2 regions of the Variovorax paradoxus genome follow, and region 2 is predicted to be linked to the other one. Evidence: riboswitches for the same ligand, from Rfam matches in the RefSeq annotation. Region 2 holds a riboswitch; the other holds the start of a gene.
The links. Region 2 has a riboswitch for glycine ahead of gcvT (glycine cleavage system aminomethyltransferase GcvT). Riboswitches for the same ligand answer to the same signal wherever they lie in the genome.
Positions count from the first base shown of each region.

Region 1: another riboswitch for glycine. It lies ahead of QHG62_RS21915 (D-amino acid dehydrogenase); the one in region 2 lies ahead of gcvT (glycine cleavage system aminomethyltransferase GcvT).

Region 1 covers NZ_CP123990.1:4,553,205-4,563,303, reverse strand. Annotated here, with positions in the region: gene QHG62_RS21955 (acetyltransferase) at 1-289, opposite strand, end outside; gene QHG62_RS21950 (class I SAM-dependent methyltransferase) at 286-969, opposite strand; gene QHG62_RS21945 (glycosyltransferase family 2 protein) at 966-1,910, opposite strand; gene QHG62_RS21940 (WbqC family protein) at 1,907-2,605, opposite strand; gene rfbC (dTDP-4-dehydrorhamnose 3,5-epimerase) at 2,990-3,538, opposite strand; gene rfbA (glucose-1-phosphate thymidylyltransferase RfbA) at 3,535-4,428, opposite strand; gene rfbD (dTDP-4-dehydrorhamnose reductase) at 4,456-5,346, opposite strand; gene rfbB (dTDP-glucose 4,6-dehydratase) at 5,343-6,416, opposite strand; glycine riboswitch at 6,533-6,623, shown strand; glycine riboswitch at 6,656-6,761, shown strand; gene QHG62_RS21915 (D-amino acid dehydrogenase) at 6,853-8,154, shown strand; gene QHG62_RS21910 (FIST signal transduction protein) at 8,173-9,453, opposite strand; gene QHG62_RS21905 (PhaM family polyhydroxyalkanoate granule multifunctional regulatory protein) at 9,499-10,099, opposite strand, start outside.
Region 2 covers NZ_CP123990.1:5,582,801-5,592,899, reverse strand. Annotated here, with positions in the region: gene gcvP (aminomethyl-transferring glycine dehydrogenase) at 1-1,196, opposite strand, end outside; gene gcvH (glycine cleavage system protein GcvH) at 1,247-1,618, opposite strand; gene gcvT (glycine cleavage system aminomethyltransferase GcvT) at 1,669-2,844, opposite strand; glycine riboswitch at 2,890-3,001, opposite strand; glycine riboswitch at 3,014-3,104, opposite strand; gene QHG62_RS26665 (hypothetical protein) at 3,127-3,690, opposite strand; gene QHG62_RS26660 (TRAP transporter large permease) at 3,839-5,116, opposite strand; gene QHG62_RS26655 (TRAP transporter small permease) at 5,113-5,607, opposite strand; gene QHG62_RS26650 (TRAP transporter substrate-binding protein) at 5,694-6,665, opposite strand; gene denD (D-erythronate dehydrogenase) at 6,738-7,754, opposite strand; gene QHG62_RS26640 (LysR family transcriptional regulator) at 7,857-8,762, shown strand; gene QHG62_RS26635 (putative hydro-lyase) at 8,854-9,669, shown strand; gene QHG62_RS26630 (MFS transporter) at 9,712-10,099, shown strand, end outside.

The sequences.
Region 1 (10,099 bases), 1.0 Mb from region 2:
CATAGCTGGCGATGCGGTAGCCCTTAGCCTTGGTTTCCAGGTACTTGTCCTTGCGCACCGCATTGAGCTTGGCGTAGCTCAAGGCCACGAACATCTCGTACTCGTCCGGTGGGTAGCGACCTGCGACCTCTTCGAACGGGATCACTGGCAGCCCGCAGAAGCTGGGCTCGCGCACGTAGGCCGCATCGACGGTGAATGCCACTATCTCGAATCGCGGATCCTTGCCGAAGTAATAGTGCGCCAGCTGCGCGATGTCGCCGGTACCAAAGATGACGAGACGTCGGGTCATGGCTGCTTCCTGACGAGAATGGTGAATTCGTAGAGCCCATAGTCGTGAAGCAGCGCGACATTCTTTGCATAGCGCCGCTTGCACAGATCGAAGAACTGGCAGGGATCGGCGTAGTAGAGGTCAGCCCGCATCCGATCTGTATCCGAATAGGAGGTGAGGCAATTGAAGGCGAAGCCTATCCGACTGCCGCGGTCGAGTTGATCGAGTGTCTGCTCCAGGTACGCCCGCCATTCGGCATCAGTGCGTCCCAGCCTGACATTGAAGATGCCGCTGGCGATTCCGTAGTCGCTCACCTCGTCGGGTGAGCCAGCCTGCAGCAGCCGCACCTTCGCCCGGTTCCGCAAACGCTCGCGCGCCGCCTGGATCATGGATTCCGAAACGTCCACGCCAAGGTAGCTGAAGTCGTGCCCCTTGGCAGCCAGATGGTCGTGGAGGGCGCCATAGCCGCAACCCAGGTCGGTCAGCGAATAAGGCCGGCTGCCGTCGATCACGCGGCAAAGCTCCTGGAAGCGCAGCGTCTGCCCTTCCGGGCCATTCCAGTCCACCCCGCGCGGGCTTTGTCCGTGCTGCGCGAGCTTGTCGGAATAGTAGGTCGCGACCTCAGACAGTAGCGCCGTCTCTCGGGGCTCAGCAACGGGTGAGCTCGTCAGCTTGGCACTCTCGCTATCTTGGGCGCTCATCGAATGGTCTCCCGGTCAGAATTGGATGTATGGATCTTTCGAAGAATCGTATAGGGGCGCTGCTTGACCTCGGAAAAGATCTTCGCAATGTAGATACCCTGCACGCCGATGAAGGAAATGATCAGCCCCGAGAAGAACCAGATCGATGCCACGATGGATGTGTAGCCGTCGGGCGGAGACGAGGCCGAGAAGTAGCGCGACACCAGATACAGGATATAGAACAGCGCGGTCACTGAAATCAGCAGTCCCGAATAGAAGGTGAAGACCAGTGGCAAGCTGCTGAACGACGTCACCGCATTTACGAGGTGACTGACTTTTCTCGATAGCGAATAAGTGGTCGGACTCGAGGAATGCTTCTTCACCACCCGATGCGTTTGCCGAAAGCCCGTGATGATCCAGAGGCCGCCAATGTTTAGTTCGCGTTCGCGGTGCAGCAGAAGGGCATCGACGTAGCGGCGCGTCATCAGGCGTGCGGTGACGATATTGTCGGGTTGCGCAATGCCGGTGAGCAGCCGGAACAGCTTGTAGAAGACCGCGCCCGTCAGCCGTTCGAAGCCGCCGCCCTTGCGCGCCGCCTGTACTCCGTAGACAACGTCGCTCGCGTCCTCGTTCATTTGCCGCCAGAAGGGCTGAAGCCACTCCGGCTCCTCCTCAAGGTCGCTATCGATAAGGAGGACGTGGTCTCCGCGGGCCTCCCCAAGCCCCGTCATCATGGCCTTGTGATGCCCGAAGTTGCGCGACAGGTCGACGACCACAAGATGCGGATCCTGGGCCGTAAGCTGCACTGCGACGTCGAGACTCCGATCGGGAGAACCGTCGTTGACGAGGATGATCTCGTAGTCCTCGCCCACGAGTGAGCGCGCCGCAGCACTGGCGCGGCGGTGGAACTCAACTATGTATGGCTGCGACTGGTAGAGCGTCGCGACGATGGACAGCTTCATTTGCCTACATACCTCATGAAGCCCGGTGCTTCCCGGCCGCAGTTGAACAGAAGGTCCAGCACGGTTACCCCGTGCGTGAATTCGCCCCACAACTGCGGATACTCATGATAAGACGAATAATCGAACCAATGCAGGCCAACCCCCCGCTTCGTGAAGACCGACTCGTCCATGTAGTCCTTCGCGGCCGGACCCGAAAAGTATTCGTCGGCGCCAGCCTGCACGCAGATGTCCGCGAGGCGTTCAGTCTTGCCCTCGCTCAACACATAGTCGGATGAACTGGTGATCCGGGTGGTGATGCCGAGATAGGCGCAGACCGCTTCAATCAAGCCGCGATTCAGCGCAGACAGATGCACCGGGAACGGGGTGGAAAGATAGTACGGCGCGAGCCACCGCGCAATCTCTTCGAAATGCGCTGCACGCCGGTAGTTCTGTTCGAAAGCCTTCCAGTGAAGCGTCGCCCAGTCGGTGCCGTCGATCTCGGTGTCCTTGATCTTTTGCGTGTACTTGCCTTTGACTACGACCGGAACCGTGAGCCATTGGACACCTTGCGGCGTCTTGATCTGATTGCGATTACGCCAATCACGCCGGGTGTATTGCATGTCGTCGTACAGCACGAACTCATCGACAGCCGCGATCAGGTCGAAGTACCCCTTCCAGGGTATGTAGTTGGACTGGACGATGGCGATCTTCTTCAATTCATTTCTCGCTCTGATGATTTCCCGGAGTACTTCTCAAACTAGTTCGAGCGCAACCCAGTCCGTACGCACGGAAAGACCAAAGAAGTTCCGGTCGACCGTGAAGTCAGGATCAGCTAGTTGCGGCCGCTTGCCAACAGCCCTGGGCGCCGAAGCGTTCAAAACGCCCGTCGCCGCCCCATTTCGAGCCGACGTTCTGTCCATTGATCCTGGTGCGCATGCCGTCTCGGATGTCGCCATTTTGCGACGACGGTGAACACGCCCCGCAACACACAATGGTTCAAGCGAATGCCGCCAGAGGCACACCGTCCGCCAGTCAAACCCGTACGTCCCGTCACTAAGACCTTCCGGCCGGCAAATGCTGTTTCGAAATCGCTCGAGCCTTCACGGAAAGAACTCCGCATTGTCCATCGTCGAGGCTTGCAAGTCCTTGCCGGACAACTGCGGTAGGACACCCGTTTCCGGCCACTCGATGCCAAGTTTCGGGTCATCCCAGCGGATGGCGCGCTCGTGCGCGGGCGCATAGTAGTCCGTGGCCTTGTACAAGAAATCCGCCGACTCGCTCAGGACAAGGAAGCCGTGCGCCAAGCCTTCAGGGACCCACAATTGCTTGTGGTTGTCCTCCGTGAGCTCAATGCCGACCCACCGCCCGAAGGTCGGTGACGACTTGCGGATGTCCACGGCCACATCGAACACCGCACCGCGCGCCACGCGCACCAGCTTTCCCTGCGTTTGCTGCACCTGGTAGTGCAGCCCTCGAAGGACGCCCTTCGCCGATCGCGAATGGTTATCTTGAGCAAACTCCACGTGCCGGCCTACAGCCTCATCGAAGGCCTTGCTATTGAAGCTCTCCATGAAGAAGCCTCTTGCATCGCCGAACACCTTCGGCTCGATGACGAGGACATCAGGGATCAAGGTCGGCGTGACCTTCATGAGCGTACCTCGTCATTCAGCAAGTGCTTCAGATACCTGCCGTAGCCACTCTTCTCCAGCGGCCCGGCGAGCTTTTGGAGTTGCTCGGTCGTAATGAATCTGTTGCGCCACGCGATCTCCTCCGGGCAGGCAATCTTCAGTCCTTGCCGGTGCTCCAGAGTTGCAATGAACTGCCCCGCCTCCAGCAAGCTCTCGTGCGTGCCGGTATCCAGCCACGCGTACCCGCGCTGCATGATCTGCACGCTCAACTGATCGAGGCCGAGATACGCCTGGTTGACAGCGGTGATTTCCAGCTCGCCGCGCGCGCTGGGCTTCACTGCCTTGGCGATGTCAACGACCTGGTTATCGTAAAAATACAAGCCCGTCACCGCATAGCTGCTCTTCGGCTTCAACGGCTTTTCTTCGATGCTGCTGGCCTTGCCCTTGGCATCGAACGCCACCACGCCGTAGCGCTCGGGGTCTTGCACGTGGTACGCGAATACCGTCGCACCCGACTGCTTCGCGTCGGCATCGGCGAGCAGATGCACGAGGTCATGCCCGTAGAAGATGTTGTCCCCCAGAACCAGCGCGCTGGGGTTGTTACCTACGAACTTGTCCCCGATGATGAACGCCTGCGCAAGTCCATCCGGACTCGGCTGCACCGCGTACTGCAGGTTCATGCCCCACTGGCTGCCATCGCCCAGCAGTTGCTGGAACCGCGGCGTGTCCTGCGGCGTGCTAATGATCAGGATGTCGCGCATGCCACCCAGCATCAACGTGCTGAGCGGGTAATAAATCATCGGCTTGTCATACACCGGTAGCAGCTGTTTGCTTATCGCCAGCGTTGCGGGGTGCAGCCGGGTGCCCGAGCCCCCGGCGAGAATGATGCCTTTGCGTTGCGTTGTGGTCATGCGTTTCTTCTCGTGTGAATTTACTCTTCAGAGCGTCTCGCGCAGCATGCGCGCAACGCCTTCCTGCCAGGGCGGCAGGCGTAGACCAAAAATGGTCTGCAGTTTGGCGGTGTCGAGGCGCGAGTTGTGTGGCCGTTTCGCTGACGTCGGAAACGCGCTGGTCGGCACAGCTTCGACAGCATCGGGCCCAGCCTTGAGCTCGACGCCGGCCTGTTGCGCTATCTCGAGAACGAAGCGCGCATAGCCGCACCAGGTGGTCTCCCCACCGGCCACCGCGTGATACAGGCCCGCCTTGGAAGGGTCCTGGAAGGTGGCGCGAATCGCATGCGCGGTTATGTCCGCGAGCAGCTCGGCACCTGTCGGCGCACCGAACTGATCGTCGATGACGGTCAGCTTGTCGCGCTCCTTGGCAAGCCGCAGCATGGTCTTTGCGAAGTTGCCGCCGCGCGCAGCAAACACCCAGCTGGTGCGAAAGATCAGGTGCTTGGCACAGTGCGCAGCCACCAGTTGCTCACCCTCGAGTTTTGTGCGGCCATACACGCTGAGGGGTCCGGTGGCGTCGTCTTCCTGCCAGGGCTTGCTGCCGCTGCCGTCGAACACGTAGTCGGTCGAGTAATGCACCATGAGCGCGCCGATCTGCCCGGCGGCTTCGGCCACCACGCCGGGCGAGGTGGCGTTGAGCTTGCGCGCAAAGTCGGGCTCGCTCTCGGCCTTGTCGACGGCCGTGTGTGCGGCCGCATTGACGATCACGTCAGGCCGAACCTTGAGCACGGTCTCGGCAAGCTGCTCCGGACGGCTGAAGTCGGCGTTGAAATCGGTGCTGTCGAAATCGAGCGCCACCAGTTCGCCCAACGGCGCAAGGCTGCGCTGCAGCTCCCAGCCGACCTGTCCGCCCTTGCCCAGCAGCAGCAACTTCATGCGGTCGCCTTTGTCGTGTCGTATTGCTTTTCGACCCATTCGCGGTACGCACCGCTTTGCACGTTGCGCACCCATTCGCCATTGGCGAGGTACCACTCGACGGTCTTGCGGATGCCGGTGTCGAAGGTTTCGGCGGGCTTCCAGCCCAGCTCACGCTCCAGCTTGCGTGCGTCGATGGCGTAGCGCCGGTCGTGGCCGGGGCGATCGGTGACGTAGCTGATCTGTTCCTTGTAGGGCTTGCCGTCTGCGCGCGGGCGCAGTTCGTCGAGCAGCGCACACACGGTGTTCACGATCTCGATGTTGGGCTTCTCGTTCCAGCCGCCGACGTTGTATGTCTCGCCCAGCTTGCCGGCCTCGAGCACGCGGCGGATGGCGCTGCAATGGTCCTTCACGTAGAGCCAGTCGCGCACCTGCATGCCATCGCCGTAAACCGGCAGGGGCTTGCCGACCAGCGCGTTGACGATCATCAGGGGGATGAGCTTCTCGGGAAAGTGGAACGGCCCGTAGTTGTTGGAGCAGTTGGTGGTGACCACCGGCAGGCCGTAGGTGTGGTGCCAGGCGCGCACGAGATGGTCGCTCGCGGCCTTGCTGGCCGAGTAAGGGCTGTTGGGCTCGTATTTGTTCTCTTCGGTAAATGCAGGGTCGGTCTTGGAGAGCGAGCCGTAGACCTCGTCGGTCGACACATGCAGAAAGCGGAAGGCATCCTTTTGCTCGGCCGGCAGCGCGCTCCAGTAGCCGCGCACCGATTCGAGCAGGCGAAAGGTACCAAGCACGTTGGTCTGCACGAAGTCTTCGGGGCCGTGAATGGAGCGGTCGACGTGCGACTCCGCGGCAAAGTTCACGACGGCACGTGGCTTGTGCTCGGCCAGAATGCGATCGACCAGGGCGCTGTCGCCGATGTCGCCCTGCACGAAGATGTGGCTCGGGTTGCCCTTGAGCGATGCAAGCGTCTCGAGATTGCCGGCATAGGTCAGCTTGTCGAGGTTGACGACGGGCTCATCGCTCTGCGCGATCCAGTCGAGTACGAAATTGGCGCCAATGAAGCCTGCGCCGCCGGTTACCAGGATCATGAAGTCCCCTGTTGTTGTCGAACGATCGCCCTCTGGCGAATGAACGGGCGATTATCCCATTGGCCCTCCGCCGGGCCGGATCAATGGTTGGCGCGTTCGCAAGCCCCGCCTACAATCAGCCCACTGCAGGAGAGCGGGCAACCCCGGTTGCCCTACCGAAGGCGCAAACTCCCATAAACGCTCAGGTCGGCCCGACGAAGTTCTCGAAATTTCGGCAAGGGGCCTGTACTGCACCAACTGACACGCCGTCTGGAGAGCCATCACCCCGCGTGATGCACCGAAGGAGCAAACCCGTTGCGGGCGCAGCGGGTGAATCTCTCAGGTACCGAGGACAGGGGGAGCGGCAACTTGGACGGCGGTCGTCCGGTTGCTTGCTATTTATTCAATAGCAAACCTCGCCCGCAGTTCAAGCGCTTCAACCTCAAAGGTATTTGAAATGCGCGTGATCGTTCTTGGCGCCGGCTTGCTCGGTGTTACCTCGGCTTACTACCTCCAGCAACTCGGCCACGAAGTGACCGTTGTCGACCGGCAGGCCACCCCCGCCGCCGAGACCAGTTTTGCCAATGGCGGGCAGATCTCCGTCAGCCATGCCGAACCCTGGGCAAATCCGAGCGCACCGCTCAAGGTGCTGCAGTGGCTCGGCAAGGAAGACGCCCCGCTGCTCTTTCGCATTCGCGCGGACATGCGCCAATGGCTCTGGGGCTTGCAGTTCCTGCGCGAATGCACCCCCGGCCGCACGAAGCACAACATCGAGCAGATCGTGCGCCTGGGCACCTACAGCCGCGAAGTGCTGCAGCAATTGCGGCGCGACACCGGCATCGCCTACGACCAGCGCACGCAAGGCATCCTGCACTTCTATACCACGCAGAAAGAGTTCGACAGCGCTCTTGCGCCCGCCGAGCAGATGCGCGCACTCGGCTGCGAACGGCAAGTCATCTCCGCGGATGAGGCAGTGAAGATCGAGCCCGCCCTGGCCCACATCCGTCCGCAATTGGCCGGCGCCACTTACACGGCAGAAGACGAATCCGGCGACGCCAACCTCTTCGCACGCGAAATGGCACGGCTAGCGGCAGCGGCCGGCGTGAAGTTCCTCATGAGCCACACGGTGACCGCGCTGCGCGAAGCGGGCGGCAGCATCGACCACGTGGAAGCCACCGACAGCGAAGGCCGCTTCCAGCGCATTCGGGGCGATGCCTTCGTGCTCGCGATGGGTTCGTTGAGCCCCCTGTATGCCGCACCGCTGGGTATTCGCCTGCCGATCTATCCGGCCAAAGGCTATTCGGTCACGCTGCCTGTAAAAGACGCGACAAAGGCGCACCAGGTTTCGCTGACCGACGATGAATTCAAGCTGGTGTTCTCGCGCTATACATCGGCATCTGGCGACCGCCTGCGCATTGCCGGAACGGCCGAGCTCAACGGCTACGACCGCGACTTGAACCGCGTGCGCTGCGAAGCGATCGTACGGCGCGTTGAACAACTCTTCCCCGGCGCAGGCGACACCACCCAGGCGCAGTTCTGGACCGGCCTGCGCCCCGCGACGCCGAGCAACGTGCCGTTGATCGGCAAAACGAAGCTGCCCAACCTGTACCTGAACACTGGGCACGGCACTCTCGGCTGGACGCATGCATGCGGCTCGGGCAAGTCGGTGGCGCGGATCGTGAGCGGGCTCGCACCCGAAGTCGATTTCGCGTTTGCCGGGATGCCTGCACCGGCAGCGCGCGTGCTCCAGCCGGCCTGATCAGGCCGGGGCGGCGGGTCAGTCGTTGCCGGTAAACACCGTCAAAACACCCGTATACCCATACAGGTGATGCCGCGCAATTTCACCCGCAGCAAAGAACCCCACCAGCGGCACGTCGCCCAGGGCGTGCCGCACGATCTGCAGCTCGGCGCCCGGTGCGCCGAAGTGCGGCCCGCCGCGTCCTGAGCAACTCACGTACACGGCGCCGGCGATGCGGCGCGCCGGGTGCGGCGCTGCTTCGGCCTCCCCGGCCGCCACGGCGCGCGCGGTGGCCAGGGTCTGCTCTTCAGGCTCCAGCTCTTCGCGGATTTCCGCGCAGATGCGCATCAGGTCGGCGCGAGCGGCCTGGGCATTGCGCCGACAGAAGGTCAGGCGCATGCCGGCCTCGGCCACGTCGGCAATGGCGATGCCGCGCCGCGTGGGGTCCAGGCCGATGATGTGGCGCACCAGCACGTCGGCACCGAGGTCGCCGGTGCGGCGAATGCCGTCGCTGCCCGCATCGGCCAGGCCCACCAGGGTGGCGCGCACGGCATCGATGGCTTCTTGCGGGCGCTCCAGCGACACCTGCAGGTCAGCCAGCAGCACGTCGAGCGCGGGCTCACCATCGAGCTTGAGCAGCAGGTTGCCGTCGGCTTCGGTGATCTCGCGCTCGCGCCCCCCGCCGGAGCGCAGCGGCTGGCAGCCTTGCGTGACGCGCGACACCAGCCGCACGCCCTCGCCGAACACCACGCCAGACAAACCTCCCGAGAACACGCCGCCCGCGGCGCCGTGGCCGCGGATGTTTCCGTTGCCGCCGACTGCAAACTGCAAGGCGCCCGCACGGCCCGACGAGAGGCCGCCGAACAGATAGCCGGTGTCGGTGCGGCCCGCCATCTCGCCGATCAGTTCGGTGAGGTCGGGGGTGGCGGGGTCCGCGTGCACGAGCGCCGTATGCGCCTCGAAACCGCTCATTTCGGAGTTGCCCAGCGGCGCAACGCCGGAGAACACGCGGTACTGATCGCTCGGCAGCGCGCAGAGCATCAGGCTCAGGCCGGGCTCGTCGAAGTATTCGGCATTGTTGGCCGACACACCGATGCCGACGGTGCCGGACCAGTCGGTCACCTCCGGAAGCTCGGCGCTCAGGTGGTCGAGGATGTCTTGCGCGTCCGACGCGTAGTGGTCGGTGATGTAGAGCAGCCCGAGCGTCGGCGCCGAGGCGTAGTCGGGCAGCGCCATCTGGGCGCGCAACTGGGCCAGCACAAGGCCGGCCGCCATGCGCCATTGCGGATGGGTGGCGTGACCGGAGGGAAACAAATTCATGATGCGTGCCAACCCGTTCTCTTCAAGATGTGTGTACGTATGACGTCAGCGCCGTCCGGTCGTTCGCTTTCGCGCGGCGGTCGGCGCCTTCTTTTTGGCGGCAGTTGCTGTTGTCGCCTTCCTTGCTGCCGGTTTTGACGCGGCGGGAGCGGCGGCCGGCGCCGGCACCTTGATCTGGGCCGCGTCGTGCAGGGCCGATGTGGCGATCTGCTGGAACTGCTCGGTCAGCGAACCCCACCATTGCATCGGATCGATCACGCCACCGTCGCCGCCCGATGCGGAAGCAGCCGAGGCCGGCTTGCTGCGGGCTTTTTTGGCGGGTGCCGGCGTTTCCTCCTCCGCCTCGACTTGTGGCTCAGGCTCCGCCGGCGGGGCAGCAACCGGCGCAGCCGGAGCCGCCTGCTTGGTGAACGCGCTCGCGATATCTTCCATCCGCACGTTCATGCCGCGCAAGGTCGAAAGTGTCATCTTTTGCACCTCGAGCGCCTGGATGGTCGCCTTGAGCGCATGGCCGTTCTGCTCGAGCCAATATTGCACTGTCTTGAGCTCCTGGATGCGCTTGTCGACCTCTTCCACGCTGAGCGTGGGCGCTACCCAGCTGGCAAGGCTCGGCAAACCGGGCACGGCGCTCGTGGCAGCGCCCGAT
Region 2 (10,099 bases):
GTGAGCGAATCGAAGGCGGTGCCGTTGACGGGTTCGCGGCCCATTTGCGCCAGACCCTGCGCAAGGATGGCGGTGAGCGCCGCCACGCGCTGCGCAATGCGCGTCAGGCCATCGGGCCCGTGGTACACGGCGTACATGCTGGCCACAACGGCCGGCAGCACCTGCGCGGTGCAGATGTTCGAAGTGGCCTTCTCACGGCGAATGTGCTGCTCGCGCGTTTGCAGCGCGAGGCGGTAGGCGGGTTGGCCGTGCGTGTCGACGCTCACGCCGACGAGACGGCCCGGCAGCGAGCGCTTGAACTCGTCGCGGCAGGCCAGGTAGGCGGCGTGCGGGCCGCCGTTGCACAGCGGCATGCCGAAGCGCTGCGTGGTGCCGCAGACGATGTCCGCGTCCCATTCGCCCGGCGGCGCGAGCAGGGTGAGCGCGAGCAGGTCGGCGGCCACGCAGAAGGCGGCGTCGCACTGGTGCGCATGGCCCGCGAGCGGGCGCAGGTCATGCACGTGGCCGGTGGTGGCGGGGTACTGCGCGAGCACGCCGAAGAATTCGCAGCTCGCCATCAGGTGCGGCAGCGTCTCCGACACGGTGCTCACTTTCACCTCGATGCCCAGCGGCGCGGCGCGCGTCTTGATGACCTCGATGGTCTGCGGGTGGCAGTCGCCCGACACCAGGAACACGTTGCTCTTGCTCTTCACGCTGCGCTTGGCGAGCGTCATCGCCTCGGCGGCGGCCGTGGCTTCGTCGAGCATCGAGGCGTTGGCAATGGCCATGCCCGTCAGGTCGCACACCATGGTCTGGAAGTTGAGCAGCGCTTCCATGCGGCCCTGCGAAATCTCGGCCTGGTAGGGCGTGTAGGCGGTGTACCAGGCGGGGTTCTCGAGCACGTTGCGCAAGATGACGCCCGGCGTGTGCGTGCCGTAGTAGCCCTGGCCGATGAAGCTCTTGAACACCTTGTTCTTCGCCGCAATGGCCTTCAGTTCGGCCAGCGCGTCCGCCTCGGTCACCGGCGCGGGCAGCCGCATCGGCCTGGCGCGTCGAATGGCCGCGGGCACGATGCCGTCGATGAGCTCCGCCCGCGTTTCCGAGCCGATCACCGGCAGCATGCGCGCCTCGTCTTCCGCATCGATGCCGATGTGGCGGGCGAGAAATTCTTCGGCGTTCTCTAGTTGTTGCAGGGAAGGCTGGGCGGGAATCGGCATGGCGGTAAAGGCTCGGGGAATGAGGAAGGGCGGCTGAAGAACCCGGCGGATCAGGATTCGGCGGCGAACTTGTCGTAGCTGGCGGCGTCGAGCAGCGCGTCGAGTTGCGACGGTTCGCTGAGCTTGACCTTGAAGAACCAGCCAGCGGCCAGCGGGTCGGTGTTGGCGAGCGAGGGATCGGCGCGGAGCGCTTCGTTCACTTCGGTGATCTCGCCCGACACGGGCATGAACACATCGGCCGCGGCCTTGACCGATTCGACGACACCGGCCACTTCACCTTGCGCAAAGGTCTTGCCCACTTCGGGCAGATCGACAAAGACCACGTCGCCCAGCGCATCCTGTGCGTGAACGGTAATGCCGACTGTAGCAGCGTCGCCTTCGGCCGAGACCCATTCGTGGTCCTTGGTGTACTTGATGCTCATGGTGAAAAACTCCTCGTGGAAAAAATGATCTGATTCAGGCAGCGCAGAGCCTAGCCGCGGTAATAGCGGGCCGGCACAAAGGGCAGGGTCGAGACTTCCATCGGCACCGGCTTGCCGCGCACGATGGCCTGCACGCGCGTGCCAGGCTCTGAAAACGCGGTGGCCACGTAGCCCATGGCAACCGGGCGATCGGCCGTCGGGCCGAGCAGGCCGCTGGTCACAATGCCGATGTCCCGGCCTTCGAAAGATTGCAGGAGCGTGCCGTCGCGTACCGGAACGCGTTCCAGCGCCACAAGGCCGACGCGCTTGCGCTTCAGGGTGTCGTGGTCGGTGCGGCCCGCGGCGCCGGCCGTAGCGGCGGCCAGTTGCGCCAGCACCTTGGCCGCACCCGGAAAGCCGCCTTCGCGCGCGCCGCCCGTGCGGCGCACCTTCTGGATCGCCCAGTTGAGCGAGGCCTCGACGGGCGTGGTGGTGGTCTCGATGTCGTTGCCGTACAGGCAGAGCCCGGCTTCGAGCCGTAGCGAATTGCGCGCGCCCAGGCCGATGGGCTTGACCTCGGGCTGCGCCAGCAGCAGGCGGGCGAGGGCGTCGGCATCCTTGCCGGCGACCGAAATCTCGAAGCCGTCTTCGCCCGTGTAGCCGCTGCGCGTGGCAAAGGCCGGAATGCCGCCGATCTTCACCGCGCCGCCGGTCATGAACACAAAGCGCTCGATGCCGGGCGACAAGCGGGCCAGCACCGTGGCGGCCTGCGGGCCTTGCAGCGCGAGCAGTGCATGGTCGGGCATAGGCTGCACGTCGCAGCGTGCGCCGATCTTCTGCTGGATATGCGCGAGGTCGGCCACCTTGCAGGCGCCGTTCACGATCACGAAGATCGAGCCGTGCCCCTCGTTGAAGAACATCAGGTCGTCGAGGATGCCGCCTTCGTCGTTCAGCAGCAGCCCATAGCGCTGCTTGCCGGGGGCGAGGTCGATTACGTCGACCGGCATCAGGGTTTCGAATGCGGCAGCGGCGTCTGGCCCCACCAGGCGCAGCTGGCCCATGTGGGAAATGTCGAACAGGCCGGCCGCGTCGCGCGTGTGCTTGTGCTCGGCCATCAGGCCGGCGGGGTACTGCACCGGCATGGAATAGCCGGCAAAAGGCACCATGCGGGCGCCCAGTTCCACATGCAGGTCGTGCAGGGGCGTCTTGAGCAATGGGGCGTCGGATGATGAAGCGGAAGCGGCCACGGGGCACTCCAAAGGGGCAGTCGAATTCCATGGCGCGAGCCATGGGCCACCCCTGCTGTCCGCTTTACCTGAGAGATTCGCCCCACGATCGGGGTTTGCTCCTTCGGTGGGCCGCCGCATCGGCAAGATGCAGGGGCCTCTCTCCAGCAAGGAAACGCCGGCATGCGCCAGCGCCTTGTCAGTCCTTTTGCCTGAGCGTTCGGGGAACCCCTGCGCCTTCGGCGGCCTCGCGTGGCGAAGCTCTCTCCTGACCCTTCGAAGTGTAGTGGATCGCGGAAGGCCTCAGTGCACGGTTTCCGAAGCGGGCGGCAGCAACCTTTCGATACGCTCGCGCAGCGATTCGGCCCGCTCGGCGCCTGCGGTTTTCTCGACTTCGTTGAGCATCAGCGCGGCAATCGTCAGCATGGCGTCGCGGTCGCGGGCTTCGCGCAGCGCATCGCGTATCTGCACCGCGAACTTGGGGTCGCGCCGCACGAACATGCGCTCGCAGATGTCGAACAGGAACATGCGTGTGGTGGCGAGGGAGCGCTTGCCGTCGAAATTGTCGGTCGAGGTCGCCACGCGAATGGGCTCCGCCGCAGGAGCCGGAATCGGCGGGTGTGTCGGGCTCGCCGAAACGGGTGGGGCGGCTTTGGGCTCGGCGGCCTGTGCGTCGTGCAGGTACCCGCGGTTCATGAGCGCCCGCAGCGTCTGTTCGGCTTCGTCGCGGCTCGCGAACAGTGGGCTGAAGTCGGTCAGCGAACGCCGGCCGTCGGCCATCAGCAGCAACGCGCGCTCGCGCTGGCTGAGCGTGCGTTGCCCGCCTTGCAGCTCGTCGCGTGCCTTGTCGGTCTTGGTGGGAAACATGGCGCCACAGCTTTCGGAATCGAAGGCTGCAGCATCGTTGCGGCTGGTGACATCTTTGTGAAACGTTTGCCTTACAGGGGCATTTGCCGCATAAAAAAAGGCAGCCCGCGAAGGCTGCCCTTTTTCTCTCTGGTTTTTGCGTCGCCTGCTACTTGGCGTACACCAGGTCGCGCAGCGCGAGCGATATCCACGGCACGTAGGTAATCACCATCAGGCAGGCCAGGATCACCAGCACGAAGGGAATGAGGTACTTCACGATCCGGTCGAGCGATATGCGCGCTACCGTGCACGCCGCGAACAGGTTCACGCCGAAGGGCGGGGTGATCATGCCGAGCGCGAGGTTCACCACCATGATGAGCCCGAAATGAACCGGGTCGATGCCGAAGTGCACCGCCACCGGCGCCAGGATGGGCGCGAGCACGATGATGGCCGCACTGGTCTCGATGAACATGCCGATGATGAACAGCGCCGCGTTCACGCCCAAAAGGAACATGGCCGGCGACTTCAGCACCTCCTGCAGCCAATGGCCGATGGCGTCGGGCACGCCCGCGCGCGTGATCAGGAAGGCGAACAGGCCCGCGTTGGCGATGATGAACATGATCACCGCCGACGACAGCACCGACTTGCGCAGGATGAGGTACAGGTCCTTGAGCTTGATCTCCCGGTAGATCACCATGCCGACCACCAGCGCATAGAACACCGCCACCGCCGAAGCCTCGGTGGGGGTAAAGATGCCGCCGTAGATGCCGCCCAGGATGATCACTGGCATCAGCAGTGCCCAGCCGGCCTGCCAGGTCGCCTTGCCGAAGGACATGCGGCCGTCGCCGTCGTTCTTGCCCCAGCCCTTCCACTTGCAATACACCCAGACGAACAGCATCAGCGCCAGGCTGATGAGAATGCCGGGGCCGAAGCCCGCAATGAACAGCTCGCCGATGGACACCTCGGCGCTCACGCCGTACAGAATCATCGGAATGGAAGGCGGAATGATCACGCCCAGCTCGGCGCTGGTGGCCTGAAGCGCCGCCGCGTACGCGGTGGGGTAGCCGTGCTTGATGAGCGCCGGAATCAGGATGGCGCCGATGGCAAAGGTGGTGGCCACCGAAGAGCCCGACACCGCCGCGAAGATCATGCAGGTGAGCACGCAGGTCATCGGCAGGCCGCCCTGCACACCGCCCACAATGCTCTTGGCAAATTCGACCAGCCGGCGCGAGATGCCGCCGGTTTCCATCAGGTTGCCAGCCAGGATGAAGAAGGGAATGGCCGCCAGCGGAAACTTGTTGATCGAATTGAACATCTCCTTTACGGAGATGAGCATGTTCACGTTGGCCACCTGGATACCCAGGATCGATGCGAGCCCGATGGACACCGCCACTGAAACCGACAGTGCAAAACACAGCACCATCGTTGCAACCATCACGGGGGTCATTGCGCGGTCTCCAGTTCGAGCCGCTTGGGATCGAGAAAATTACCAACGATGCCGAACAGGCAAAAAACGGAACCGACCGGCAGCGCCAGGTACGACCACATCATCGAAATGCTTTCGAGCCCGGCCATCGATTGCACGCGGCCCCGCATGGCGTAGTCCCAGCCCCACCACAGAATGACCAGCATCAGCGCCAGTGCCGCAAGACTCACCACGGCGTCGAGCACGCGTTTGACGCGCGGCGGGCTCCAGCGGTAGAGCACGTCCACGCTCACCATCGCCCCTTGGCGAAAAGCCATGGGAATGCCAAGGAACACCATCCAGATCAGGCTCATGCGGATCAGGATCTCGCTCCATTCGGCGGGCTGCTCGAGCACGAAGCGCGTGATGATCTGGAACACGCCCAAGCCGGAGGCGATGACCAGCATCACGCAGGCGGCGATCATCGAGAAGCCGGTCGTCCAGCGCTCGATGCCGAGAAATTTTTCTTTCATCTGCAGTCGTGATGTTGAAAACAAAAAAGCCCGCCAGATCGAACTGAGCGGGCACCGATGCTATCGAAGAGATAGCATCATCGAATTCACTTGAACTCGCGGATCTTGTCGAGGTTGGCCTTGCCGAAGTCCTTTTCGAACTGTGCATTCACCGGCCCCAGGGCGGTGACGAACTTGGTCTTGTCGATGTTGTCGATCACCGTCATGCCTTTGGCGCGCAGGTCGGCCACGCCCTTGGCATCGTCTTCGTCCACGCGTGCGCGGTTGGCCTTGGTGCCTTCTTTGGCAGCCTCGAGGAAGGCCTGCTTGTCGGCCGCGCTGAGCTTGTCGAACGCTGCCTTGTTCATCAGGAAAATGCACGGCGAGTAGACGTGGCCGGTGAGCGAAAGGTGCTTTTGCACCTGGTCGAACTTGGCCGAGATGATCACCGACAGCGGATTTTCCTGCCCATCGACCGTGCCTTGCTGCAGGGCGGTAAACACTTCGGGGAAGGCCATGGGCGTGGTGACAATGCCGAAGGTCTTGTAGGCCGCAATGTGCACCGGGTTTTCCATGGTGCGCATCTTCAGGCCCTTCAAGTCTTCCGGCGCCTTCACGTCGCGCTTGCTGTTGGTCATGTGGCGGAAGCCGTTCTCCGCCCAGGCCAGCGCCTTGAAACCCTTGGCGTCGAATTTGGTGAGCAGGTCCTGGCCGATCGGGCCGTCGAGCACGGCGCGCGCATGGGCCTTGTCGCGGAACAGGAACGGCACGTCGAGGATCTTTGTCTCCGGCACAAAATTGGGCACCGGCCCGGTCGAGGAGAAAGCCAGCTCCTGCGTACCGAGCTGCACCGCTTCGATCGACTCGCGTTCGCCGCCCAATGAGCCGTTGTAGAAGGTCTGGACCTTGTAGCGGCCGCCGGTGCGCTTTTCGACTTCCTTGGCAAAGACGTCGATCGCAACACCCTGGTGCGAGTTCTGCGCGGTCGAAATGCTGATCTTCATGGTGGTCTGCGCGAAGGCGGCGCAGGCCATGCCCATGCCCAGAACCAGGCCGGCGGCCAGTCGGGTCAATTTCATTGTGTTGTCTCCAGAGAAAAGAAGGCGCGAAGAAATAAAGCGGAAAAAGCAAACTTCGCGGGCAGCCGCCGACTATGCCGTAACAGGGAGCTTCACCGCGTCGGGATTTTCACGGACGTAATCACGAATAACTACTTCGAAGTCTGCATCCGCCGAAAGTCCCAGCCCTTTGGCGCGGGCGGTTTCGATGCGTCCGGGCCAGGTTTTCACGATGCGCTGGATGGCCGGGTCGGGCGTGCGGTCGAGCAGGGCGGTGGCCGCCTTGCCGGCCACGCGTTCGAGCGCGGCGGCCATTTCGCCCACCGTGGTGGAAAGCGAGGGCAGGTTCAGCGCCGTGCGCGGACCCCAATCGGAATCGCTTGCCTCGGCAGCACGGATGATGCCTTCGACCGTGCGGGCGGGCGATGCGATGGCCACGGGTGTTTCGTCGGGCACCGGGCAGGCGGCGCGAATGCCCGCGAGCGGCTCGCGGATCATGCCGCTGAAAAAACCCGACGCTGCGCCGTTGGGCTTGCCGGGGCGCACACTCACCGTCATCAGGCGCACGCTGCGCCCGCGGATGAAGCCCTTGCGCGTGTAGTCGGCCACCAGCTGCTCGCCGATGAATTTCTGGACGCCGTAGCTGGTCTGCGGCGTAGGCAGCGTGTGGTCTTCGATCACCGGCGGCAGCGGTTGTTCGGGCGAATCGCCGAACACCGCGAGCGAGCTGGCAAACACCACCAGAGGGCGAGTGCCCACAGCGCGCGCCTTGTCGAGCAGGGCGTGCGTGGCGGCGAAGTTGCTGCGCATGCCCAGGTCGAAATCGGCCTCGCATTCGCCGCTGACCGCGGCGGCCAGGTGAAAGATGGCGTCGGCTTCTCGCCAGAGCGCCGCGTCGGGTGAAGCCAGTTGCTCGTTCAGGTCGCCAAGGGCGGCCACGATGCGCGGGTCGGCCGCAAGGTCGGGTGGCGGTGCGACGCGGTCGACCAGGGTGATGCGCGAAATGTCGCGCACCGGGGCACCCGCAAGCGATAGCCGGCCCTGCTTCAGCAGCGTGCGGGCAAGGCGTGCGCCAACGAAGCCGGTACCGCCGGTAATGACGATCTGCATGGTTGTCTTGTCTCCTTTCGCAACGAGCATATCGCAGCGGAACGCCTCGCTCAGGCGACACTCGCGGCTCGCGCAATCAAGGAACCGGCCGACCGGAAAACGATGAACCTGCGATTCGTTGAAGCCTTTCACTGGGCCGTGGCGCTCAAGAGCGTCACACGTGCGGCCGAGAAGCTGCACCTTACGCAATCGGCGCTTTCCAGCCGCATTGCGGCACTCGAGCGTGAGCTTGGCGTTCTGCTGCTCGACCGGCGCGACAAGCAGTTCCGCCTCACGGTGGCGGGGCAGCGCTTTCATGCCTTCGCGCAGAAGCTGCTTGAAATGCAGATGCACATCAAGGCCGAGATGGGCTCGGGCGCCGTGCGCGAGGCCGTGCTGCGCGTGGGCGCCATCGAGTCGGTGGTGCACAGCTGGCTCACCGGCTGGCTCAAGCACATGCAGGCGACGCATCCGGACTTCGAACTGGAACTCACCGTCGAAACCACGCCGGTGCTGGTTGACCAGCTTCAGCGCGGCAAGCAGGACCTGGTGTTTGCCGCACTGCCCGCCGCCGGCGACGGCGTGCGCACCCGCGCCGTGCCGCCCATGCCCATGTGCTTCGTCGGGCACCGCGAGCTGCACCTGAAGCGGCGCTACCGCCTGCCGGACCTGCTCTCGCTCGACCTCTTGACCTTTCAGCGCGGCTCGCAGCCGCACGTGGCGCTGCTCGAACTGTTCCGCGAAGCCGGCAGTCCGCCGCCGCGGGTGCACGCAATCTCGTCGATCTCGGCGATGGCGCAGCTGGTGGAGGCCGGCTTTGGTGTGGCCACGCTGCCGCGCGCGGTGGTCGAGCCGCTGGCGCGGCGACTGCCGCTGCGCGTGCTGCCGTGCGACGACACGCTGGAGCCGCTGCCCATCTACGCGAGCTACCGGGACGACCCCTCTTCTCCGCTGCCCGAGGCCGCGCTCGGCTCCGCGGTGGTGCATGCCTCGCACCGCCAAGGGTCATCGAAAAAATCGATGAGCTGAGCGGGAAACTTTGCGTTGGCGTTCGTGAGCGCGGATTCCCACAATCCGTCGAATCACACCACAGCGATGCATCGGGCATCGAAAACGCCAAATGTCGAACCGCCAATCCTTCGTAGAACAACCCGGCGCTGCGAGCAGCGCGCTGGCTGTGCGCCAGGCCTGCCGCAGCGGCACGCTGGCCGCCCACACCAGCGGGCTGGCCAGTGCCCATGTGCAGGGCAACCTCGTGATCCTGCCGAAAGCGCATGCCGCCGACTTCCTGCGTTTTTGCCAGGTCAACCCGAAGCCGTGCCCGCTGCTCGGCGTGTCCGAAGCCGGCGACCCGGCGTTGCCCGCGCTCGGCGAGGACATCGACATCCGTACCGACCTGCCGCGCTACCGCGTGTGGCGGGACGGCGTGCTGGTCGACGAACCCACCGACGTGCGTGCCCTGTGGAGCGACGACATGGTGAGCTTCATCATCGGCTGCTCGTTCACTTTCGAGCATGCGCTGATGGCCGAGGGCATTGTGCTGCGCCATGTGGAGCAGGGCCGCAACGTGGCGATGTACCGCACGTCGGTCGCCACTGCGCCGGCGGGCCCGTTCCATGGACCGATGGTGGTGTCGATGCGCCCGCTGCGCGCGGCCGATGCCATTCGCGCGGTGCAGATCACCTCGCGCTTTCCGGCGGTGCACGGTGCGCCGGTGCACATCGGCGATCCGGCGCTGATCGGTGTCCGGGCGATTGCCGATCCCGACTACGGCGACGCGGTCGAGGTCATGGCCGACGAGCTCCCCGTGTTCTGGGCTTGCGGCGTGACGCCCCAGGCCGCATTGGCTGCCGCCAAGCTGCCGTTTGCCATTACCCACGCGCCGGGCTCGATGCTGGTGACCGACCTGCTGCACCACCGCCTGGCTGCGTTCTAGGCCGCCGTTCTTTCCCCAAGATTTCATACCTGGAGACAAACCATGAAGACCACCCTCGACGCCACGCAGGCGGGCGACGGCGCACACGCCGAAGGCAGCTGGCTGCGCACGCTCAACCTGAACGAGAAACGCACGCTCACCGCGTCGTTCAGCGGCTATGCGGTCGATGCGTTCGACTACTACACGCTGCCGCTGGTCACGCCCATCCTGCTGTCGCTGTGGGGCATGAGCAAGACCGAAGTGGGCCTGATCGGTACCGCCACGCTGGTGGCTTCCGCCATCGGTGGCTGGGGCGCCGGCATCCTGGCCGACAAGTATGGGCGGGTGCGCATCCTGCAGCTCACCATCCTGGTGTTCGCGATCTTCACCTTTGCCTGCGGCCTGGCGCAAACGCCGGAGCAGCTGCTGATTGCGCGCACGCTGCAAGGCC